DNA from 2 places in the Gordonia sp. KTR9 genome. Region 1 is predicted to be linked to the other one. Evidence: predicted binding sites of a transcription regulator. Region 1 holds the regulator's gene; the other holds the start of a gene.
The links. The regulator LexA, encoded in region 1, represses DNA repair genes until DNA is damaged. The targets are predictions, from matches to a motif close to CGAACANNTGTTCG.

Region 1 (4,210 bases):
GGTCCGGCGCTGTGGCCGGGCGAGCGGCCCGATCACTCGCCGGAGACGCTCGGCGTCGGCGTGGAGATCCCCGAGGAGCGCCGCGCCGACGAGGTGACGCGCTTCGCCTCGGCTGCCGGGGCCGTCGCCGCGCGACTGCGCACGCGCGCCTCCCAGAACACCGGGGTGGCCGCGGAGGTGCTCGCGGCGACCGCGGGGCTGGCCGAGGACCGGGGATGGATCGGTTCCGCGACGGCGCTCATCACCAAGGGCGCCTCCGCCGAAGCCGCGGCCGTCGCGGCCACCGAGCAGTTCGCGGCGGTGTTCACCAAACTCGGCGGGCTGATGGCCGAGCGGGTCACCGATCTCAACGACGTCCGCGACCGCGTGCTCGCCGAACTGCTCGGCCTGCCCGAGCCGGGTGTGCCGACACCGCAGGTGCCGTCGGTGTTACTCGCCGACGATCTTGCGCCCGCCGACACCGCCGGCCTCGACCCGGCGAGCACGATCGCGCTCGTCACCCGATTGGGCGGCCCCACCAGTCACACCGCGATCATCGCGCGGCAGCTGGGGATCCCATGCGTCGTCGCGGTCACTGATCTGGCCGAGATCGAGCCCGGCACAACCGTTCTCGTCGACGGAACAACCGGTCGCATCGAGGTCGAGCCCGATGCGGACACGGCCCGGGCACGCGTCGAGGAGGACCGGCGACGCGCCGAGGTCGTCGCCGGCTGGACGGGTCCGGGGCGCACCGCCGACGGCGTGGGTGTGTCAGTGCTCGCCAATGTCGCCGACGGATCGTCGGCACGGGCCGCGGCCGGACACCCCGTCGAGGGTGTCGGACTCTTCCGCACCGAACTCGCCTTCCTCGAACGCGCGGACGAACCGTCGGTGGACGAGCAGGCCGGGATCTACCGTGAGGTCCTCGGTGCTTTCGACGGGCGGAAGGTGGTGATCCGCACCCTCGACGCCGGCTCGGACAAACCGCTCCGCTTCGTGACGCATCCCGACGAGTCCAATCCGGCGCTGGGGGTCCGTGGGGATCGAATCGCCCTGGCGCATCCCGAGATCCGCGCACATCAGCTCGACGCGATCGCGCTGGCCGCCGCCGGCTCGAAGGTCGCGCCGTGGGTCATGGCGCCGATGATCGCCTCGCCGGCGGAGGCGCGTGTGTTCGCCGCGGAAGTCCGGGGTCGGGGTCTGGTCGCGGGGGTCATGATCGAGGTGCCCGCGGCGGCGATCCTCGCCGAGGCCGTGCTCGCCGAGGTGGACTTCGTGTCCATCGGTACCAACGATCTGACGCAGTACACGATGGCGGCCGATCGGATGTCGGCCGATCTCGCCGGGCTGACCGACCCGTGGCAACCCGCCGTGCTCAGCCTGATCGCGGGTGTCGCCGCAGCGGGTGTCCGACAGGGCAAGCCGGTCGGGGTCTGCGGTGAGGCGGCCGCCGATCCGAATCTCGCCTGCGTCCTCGTGGGTCTCGGGGTGACCTCGCTGTCCAGTGCGCCCGCCGCGGCCGCCGCGGTGGGGGCCAGGCTCGGTGCGGTGACCACCCAGGACTGCCGTGCTGCCGCCGACGCCGCGCTGGCCACGTCCGATCCTGCCGCGGCGCGCGAAGCGGCCGCGGCAGTGCTCGACCGTTCGGTCGGCGGAGAGGTCAGATTCGCCGCATCACGGTGACGACCTTGCCGAGGATCACGGCGTCGTTGCCCGGGATGGGATCGAACAGTTCGTTGTGCGGCATCAGCCACACGTTGGCGCCCTGACGCTTGAAGGTCTTCACCGTGGCCTCGCCGTCGATCATCGCCGCGACGATGTCGCCGTTGTCGGCGACGTTCTGCTGCCGGACCACCACCCAGTCGCCGTCACAGATGGCCGCGTCGATCATCGATTCGCCCACGACGCGCAGCAGAAACAGCGAGCCCTCGCCGACCAGCTCGCGAGGAAGCGGGAACACGTCCTCGACCGCCTCCTCGGCCAGGATCGGACCACCGGCCGCGATACGACCGAGGACCGGCACGAAGGTCGGCTCGGGTAGTTGACCGGCCGAGGGGGTCTCCGGCGACGGCGGCTCGCTCGGGGCGATGTTGACCGCACGGGGCCGGTTCGCATCTCGCTTGAGCAGGCCCTTGCGTTCCAGCGTTCGCAGCTGGTGGGCGACCGACGATGTCGAGGCGAGGCCGACCTCGTCGCCGATCTCGCGGATGCTGGGCGGATAACCGCGCTCGCGAACCGAGCGGCGGATCACCTCCAGGACCCCGAGCTGTCGCGGGGTGAGTGAGGCCTCGGCGGCGGCGACGTCGATCGGGGCCTCGTCGTCGACTCCCCGCGCTCGGCCGCGCCTGTCGCCGGTGTCACTCATGTTCGGTTCCTCTCGTCTTCGGAACGTGCAGGTAGATGGCCCGTGGGATGTCCGGTGGGGATGTTCAGCCGGGTCCGAGCCTAGCGGAGTGCAACCCTCACCTCAAACATTTGTTCGATGTGTCGCGAGACTTTGTCGGTGCGCCGTGCTACAAATTCGAACATCAGTGCATCGAACACCTGATCGAAGTTCGAACACCGACGGCACCACACATCACACCAGAAGATCTCACCCAGAGGATCTCGCACCGAACACTCGGAGGGCACCATGCGCACCGACACTCTCGTCGCTCCCGTCCGTACCGACCGTCCCGACACCGTTCGGGCGCGTACCGATCGCGCCGATCGCGTCCGGACCCGTGCCCCGCTGTCCGACGGTCGGCGCCCGGTCGACAACCGGCCGGCAGGCAACCGCCCGGCGGGCGGGTCACCGCTGACCCCGCGTGTCGGCGCCACGAGCTGCGGATCGGCGGTGGGGTCCAGGGGCCGGGGCCCTCTCGCGCCGGACGCCGCGGTGTTCCGTCGCCGTCGCCGCACCGCGGTGGCGGTCCTCGCCGGCGTCGGGCTGGCGTTCGTCGTGTGGGTGTTCGGCGTCGTCGGCCAGAACTACTCGGACTCGATGACCCCTGCCGCCGTGAGTGCGGAGGTCGTCCACGTGCGCGCGGGGGACTCCCTGAGCACGATCGCCGGCCGGGTGGCGCCGGAGATGCCGCGCGAGATCGTGATCGACGAAATCGTCGCGATGAACGATCTGCCCACGAGTGCGCTGCAGGTGGGTCAGCCCCTGCTCACCCCCCGGTACCGCTGAGGCCGGGCGGTATCCTCGATGTCACAGGGGCCGGCCGAGAAGCGGCGGAGCGCACGGATTCGTTGCGTTTCAGCGTCCCGCGACCTGCGTGAGGACACGATGCGCTGCCCCTTCTGCAAGAACGACGACACCAAGGTCATCGACTCGCGTGTCGCAGACGAAGGGCAGGCCATCCGACGCCGCCGCTCGTGCGTGGAGTGCGGCCGCCGTTTCTCGACCGTGGAGAGCGCCGTGCTCGCCGTGGTCAAACGCAACGGTGTGACCGAGCCGTTCAGTCGCGAGAAGGTGATGCGCGGTGTCCGACGCGCCTGTCAGGGCCGACACGTCGCCGAGGACGCACTCGCCCAGCTCGCCCAGCAGGTGGAGGACACGGTGCGCGCCAGCGGATCGGCCGAGATCCCCAGCAACGAGGTCGGTCTGGCGATCCTGGGTCCGCTCCGCGATCTCGACGAAGTGGCGTACCTGCGGTTCGCCTCGGTGTACCGGTCGTTCGACTCGGTGGAGGATTTCCAGCGCGAGATCGACGACCTGAAGTCGGCGTCCGGCGGGCGGGCCGACACCGTCTCAGCCGAGCCGGTCCAGAGCTCGTAGGACCCGTTTCTCCGAGACGGGAAACGCGGTACCGAGACGCTGGGCGAACAATCCCACCCGTAGTTCCTCGACAAGCCACTGCGCTTCGTCGTCGACGATCGCCCGTCGGTGTTCCGGCACCTGTTCGAGTCGTTGGGCCCACCGTTCGACGACTCGATCGATGACCGCCACACCGGCCTGGTCGCGCGCTGCCGACCCGGGCAGCGCCTCCAGACGTGCCTGCGCACCTTCGAGGTAGCGCGGCAGGTTCTCCAGGTGCCGTCGGGCGGTGGCTGCGACGAATCCGTCGAACACGAGGTGGTCGATCTGCTCGGCGACGTCGTCGGCGGCCAGCGAACCGGCGTGCCGGTCGATCGCCGCCCGGACCGGCGCCATTCGTTCGAGCGCCGCGACGGCGAGCGAGAAGTAGTCCGGCGCGGCCTCCGTGATCCGTGGCCGGATACGCTCCAGGAATTCCGAAAATGCTTG
Region 2 (4,210 bases), 1.3 Mb from region 1:
CCACCGCGCGATGCTGCCGGTGGCGGTCTGCGGCGGGGCGCTGTTCCTGGTGTGGGTCGACGTCATCTCCCGGGTCGCCGCCGCGCCTCGGGAGATGCCTCTCGGTATCGTGACCGGGCTGATCGGCGCACCGATCTTCCTGTTCCTCATGGGTCGACGCCAGTACGTGTTCGGCGGGGGCTCATGACCGACGCACCCCGACACCCGTCGATGGCGTTGCTCACGAACGCACTCGCGTGCCGGCGAGGCGGGCGCGTCATCCTGCGCGATGTCCACCTCGACGTCCCGGCGGGCACCCGACTGGCGATCGTGGGTCCCAACGGCTCGGGCAAGACCACCCTGCTGCGCACGCTGTGCGGTCTCGAACGCCCGGTCGCCGGCACCATCGACGTGGGCGGCGACGATCTGCACCGCATCCCGTCACGGCAACGCGCGCGGTCGATCGCGGTGGTCGGTCAGGAGGAACAGCCCTCCGCCGAACTGACCGTCGCCGAAGCGGTCGGACTCGGCCGGACCCCGTACCGGTCGGCCTGGTCCACGGGGAGTTCCGACGACTCGACGGTGGTCGCCGACGTGCTGGCGCGGGTCGGCCTCGACGGCTGGGGCACCCGCTCGTGCACCACCCTGTCCGGCGGCGAACGGCATCGCGTCGTGCTCGCCCGTGCACTCGCACAGCAGACCCCGATCCTGGTGCTCGACGAACCCACCAATCACCTGGACGCCGCCTGGCGCCTCCGGTTGATGGACATCCTCGACGAACTCGACGCCACCGTCCTCGCGGCGATGCACGACCTCGACCTCGTGTTACGCCACTTCGATTCCGTCGCAGTGGTTTCCGATGGCGGTGTGGTCGCCCACGGCCGACCGGTCGAGGTCTTGACGCCGGATCTGCTGGCGAACGTCTTCGAGGTGTCCGGGACTGTCGTCACGCACCCGTCGACGGGTCTGCCGCACCTGCTGCTCGACACCCCGACCTCATCTGCGCCCCGAACCCGCCTGTCCCCCGAGCTCTGACGAAAGTCACCCCGTGAGAGGAAAACCCTTGAGTACACGTACCTTCCGAATCCATCCGATCGCAGGCGTCCTGGTCGCCGCGTTGACCCTGGGCGCTGTCACCGCCTGCGGAACCGACAGCACCACCGCGTCGGAAAACACCGTGACCGTGACCAATTGCGGAACCGACGTCGCATTCCCCCAGCCCCTTGATCGACTGTTCGTCAACGACGGCGGCATGATCGCGATCGCACTGGCGGCGGGCGCCCGGGACAGCATGGTGGCGGTCAGTGCGCTCGCCCGCGACAAAGACGTCCTGCGGCTCGAGTACGGACCTCAGGTGGACACGCTCAACGAGGTCGCGGCCGAACGCCCCACTCTCGAGAACATCGTCGCGGCCGAACCCCAGGTGCTCTACGCCGGATACAACTACGGCATGAGCGAGTCCCGCGGGATCACGCCGGAGATCCTCGCCTCCCACGGCATCGACGTGTACCAGCTGTCCGAGGCATGTCGACAGGTGGAAGGCGAGGCCCAGCGCGGCACCATGGACCCGTGGGTCGCGCTCGACACCGATCTGCGCAACATCGGCACCATCACCGGCAACCCGGATCAGGGCGCCGCCGCGGCCGACGAAGTGTCCGATCGCTTCGAAAAGCTCCGCGCCGCTCCGCAACCCACCGACAAGCCGACGGCCTTCGTCTTCGACAGCGTGTCCGACACCATCTTCTCCTCGGGGTCCTACGGCGGCCCGCAGGGCATTCTCGACGCCGCCGGCGCCCGCAACGCGACGGAGGACATCCAGGACACCTGGACCGCCGTCAGCTGGGAACGCCTCACCACCGCCGACCCCGACGTCATCGTGTTCGTCGACTATCCCGGCCAGTCGGTCGACGAGAAGATCGCCGCGCTCCGGTCGAACCCGGCGAGCCGAAACCTCAAGGCGGTGCGCGAGAACCGATTCGTGAACCTGCCGTACGCGATGTGGGTGTCGAGCCCGCTCAACATCGACGCCGCCGAGATCATGCGCAACGTCCTCGAGAACCACGGTCTCGCACCGGAATCCGGGATCACCCCGGCGCTCGACGTCGCGCAACTGGACCTCGGGGGCAACAACTGGCTGGAGTGAGGTCAGCGGCCCTATCATAAGCCACCGACAGATCGCCGTCGCTCAATAGCTTTGCACAACAGAGATTTTGGCCTCACCGTACGTCCACTTCGGTGTACACTCGAACGTACATTCGCAGCTACGGTTCTCGGGGGGGTGACCGTCATGGCCGACACCACGCACATCGACGGTTCGCTGCCCACGTCGCGGGCGCCCGAACTCCTCGCCGAACTGCACCGGCTGATCGGTGAACTACAGACCGTCGACCTGAGCGCGTGTTCGGATACCGAACTCGTCGACGTCGCCGCCGACACCGAGAAAGCGATCGCCCGCCTCACCTACGCCGGTGACCGGCAGATGGTCACCATCGCCGACCGCGACCTACCCCATCGCACCGGATACCGCTCCATCACCGCGTTCATCACCCACCGACTGAGGGTGTCCGACCCGATGCGCCGCAACAACCAGCGTGAGGCGACCGCCACCCACCTCACCCACACCGGCGAAGCACTGCCACCCGAACACCCCACACTGGCAGAGTCTTTCGCCGAAGGTTCCGTCGGGACCGCACACCTCCAGGCCGCCCTCGACGTCCTCGACCGAATTCCCCACGCCGTCGAGCACGATGTGAAAGTCGCTGCCGAACGACAGATGGCCGAGATCGCCGAAGCCCACACGCCTGCCGACATCACCCAACTCGGCGCGCGGTTGCTCGCCCACCTCGACCCCGACGGCACCCTGGCCGACGACACCGACCAGAAACGCCGCCGCGGCCTGTGGATCGGCCGGCAACGCGCTGACGGTACCGCCAAGGTGTCGGGCACCCTGACCCCCGAACTCGTCGCCCGACTCACGATGATGTTCGCGGTCTGGGGCAAACCCGGACTCAACAACCCAGACGACCCCGCCTCACCCCGTGGGCCGGCCGGAGCCGCCGACCCCGACGCCCTGGCCACCGCAGCCGACCGCGACCACCGCACCCCCGCCCAGACAAATCACGACGCCCTCGACGCCGCACTGACCGCCGGTTTCGCCGACGGCGCACTCGGCACGACACACCGTGGCCTGCCCGTGCAGCTGATCATCAAAGCCGACCTCGGCGACCTGATCCGCGAAGCGGGGCTCGCCACGACCGCCACCGGAACCCTGCTGCCCATCCCCGACCTGATCGCGATGGCCGGTGAGGTTCAGCCGTGGTTGGCGATCTTCAAAGACGCCACCGCCGTGCCGCTGTACTTCGGTAGGGGCAAGCGTCTGGCCACCCGCGAACAGCGCTTCGTCTCCTTCGCCCGCCCTGACGGCGAGGTGTGCTCGGCTCCCGGGTGCGATCAACCCGCCACGCAGGTGGAACTCCATCACGCCCACAAGGACTGGGCCAAAGGCGGTCTCACCGACATCGACGACCTCGCCCCCGCCTGCCCACGACACAACCGCATGGTCGGTGACCAGCCCGGCCAGTACACCACCCGCATCGCACGGTCCGGACCCGACGAAGGCCGCTGCGTCTGGCGATTGAACGCCGAACCCGGCGCGCCACCCAACCCCGACCGCCTCAACCGCCGACCCGACATACCCCGGCGGTTCGCAGAACATCTGAACACCGTGCGCGACGAGATTCACGGACCACCAACGCGAGGATTTCGCAGGCTCGGTCGCCGGACCCTTCGTGACGCGCCCTCCGCAAGCTCCGGGCGCTCCTCAGGGAGCAGGGGGCCCGGCGACCAGGCGCGCCCCGACGCCATCGGCCACGGCGACCGCGGCCGACGCCTCGAACTCGCCTACCGACAACTCGTCCACCCACCGGCACCGCCGGAGCACCACGCCACCCAACCCCTGACCCCAGTCGAAGCAGCCCTCACACGCATACTCACCGACCACGCATGAGTGCCACGCAACGCGGCGAGCGGACCACGCAGACACAACACGAGGGGCCCGACATCGGAATGCCGGGCCCCTCGTGGGTGTCAGTGCGCCTGATGCGAGATCAGGCCTGCGGTGCCTCCGCGAAGTTGCGGGCGACCGCCGGGTCGACCGGGATGCCCGGGCCCGTCGTGGTCGAGACGGTGACCTTCTTGATGTAGCGGCCCTTGGCTGCCGACGGCTTGGCGC

Region 2: the regulator LexA is predicted to act here: its motif matches at 2,224-2,237, upstream of KTR9_RS05755 (HNH endonuclease signature motif containing protein).

Annotation. Positions count from the first base shown of each region.
Region 1 is NC_018581.1:2,423,886-2,428,095, forward strand. Features, by position in the region: gene KTR9_RS11805 (phosphoenolpyruvate--protein phosphotransferase) at 1-1,662, shown strand, start outside; gene lexA (transcriptional repressor LexA) at 1,640-2,344, opposite strand; gene KTR9_RS11820 (LysM peptidoglycan-binding domain-containing protein) at 2,612-3,151, shown strand; gene nrdR (transcriptional regulator NrdR) at 3,251-3,742, shown strand; gene hrpA (ATP-dependent RNA helicase HrpA) at 3,716-4,210, opposite strand, start outside.
Region 2 is NC_018581.1:1,098,697-1,102,906, reverse strand. Features, by position in the region: gene KTR9_RS05770 (FecCD family ABC transporter permease) at 1-187, shown strand, start outside; gene KTR9_RS05765 (ABC transporter ATP-binding protein) at 184-1,014, shown strand; gene KTR9_RS05760 (ABC transporter substrate-binding protein) at 1,097-2,122, shown strand; gene KTR9_RS05755 (HNH endonuclease signature motif containing protein) at 2,267-3,985, shown strand; gene rplA (50S ribosomal protein L1) at 4,086-4,210, opposite strand, start outside.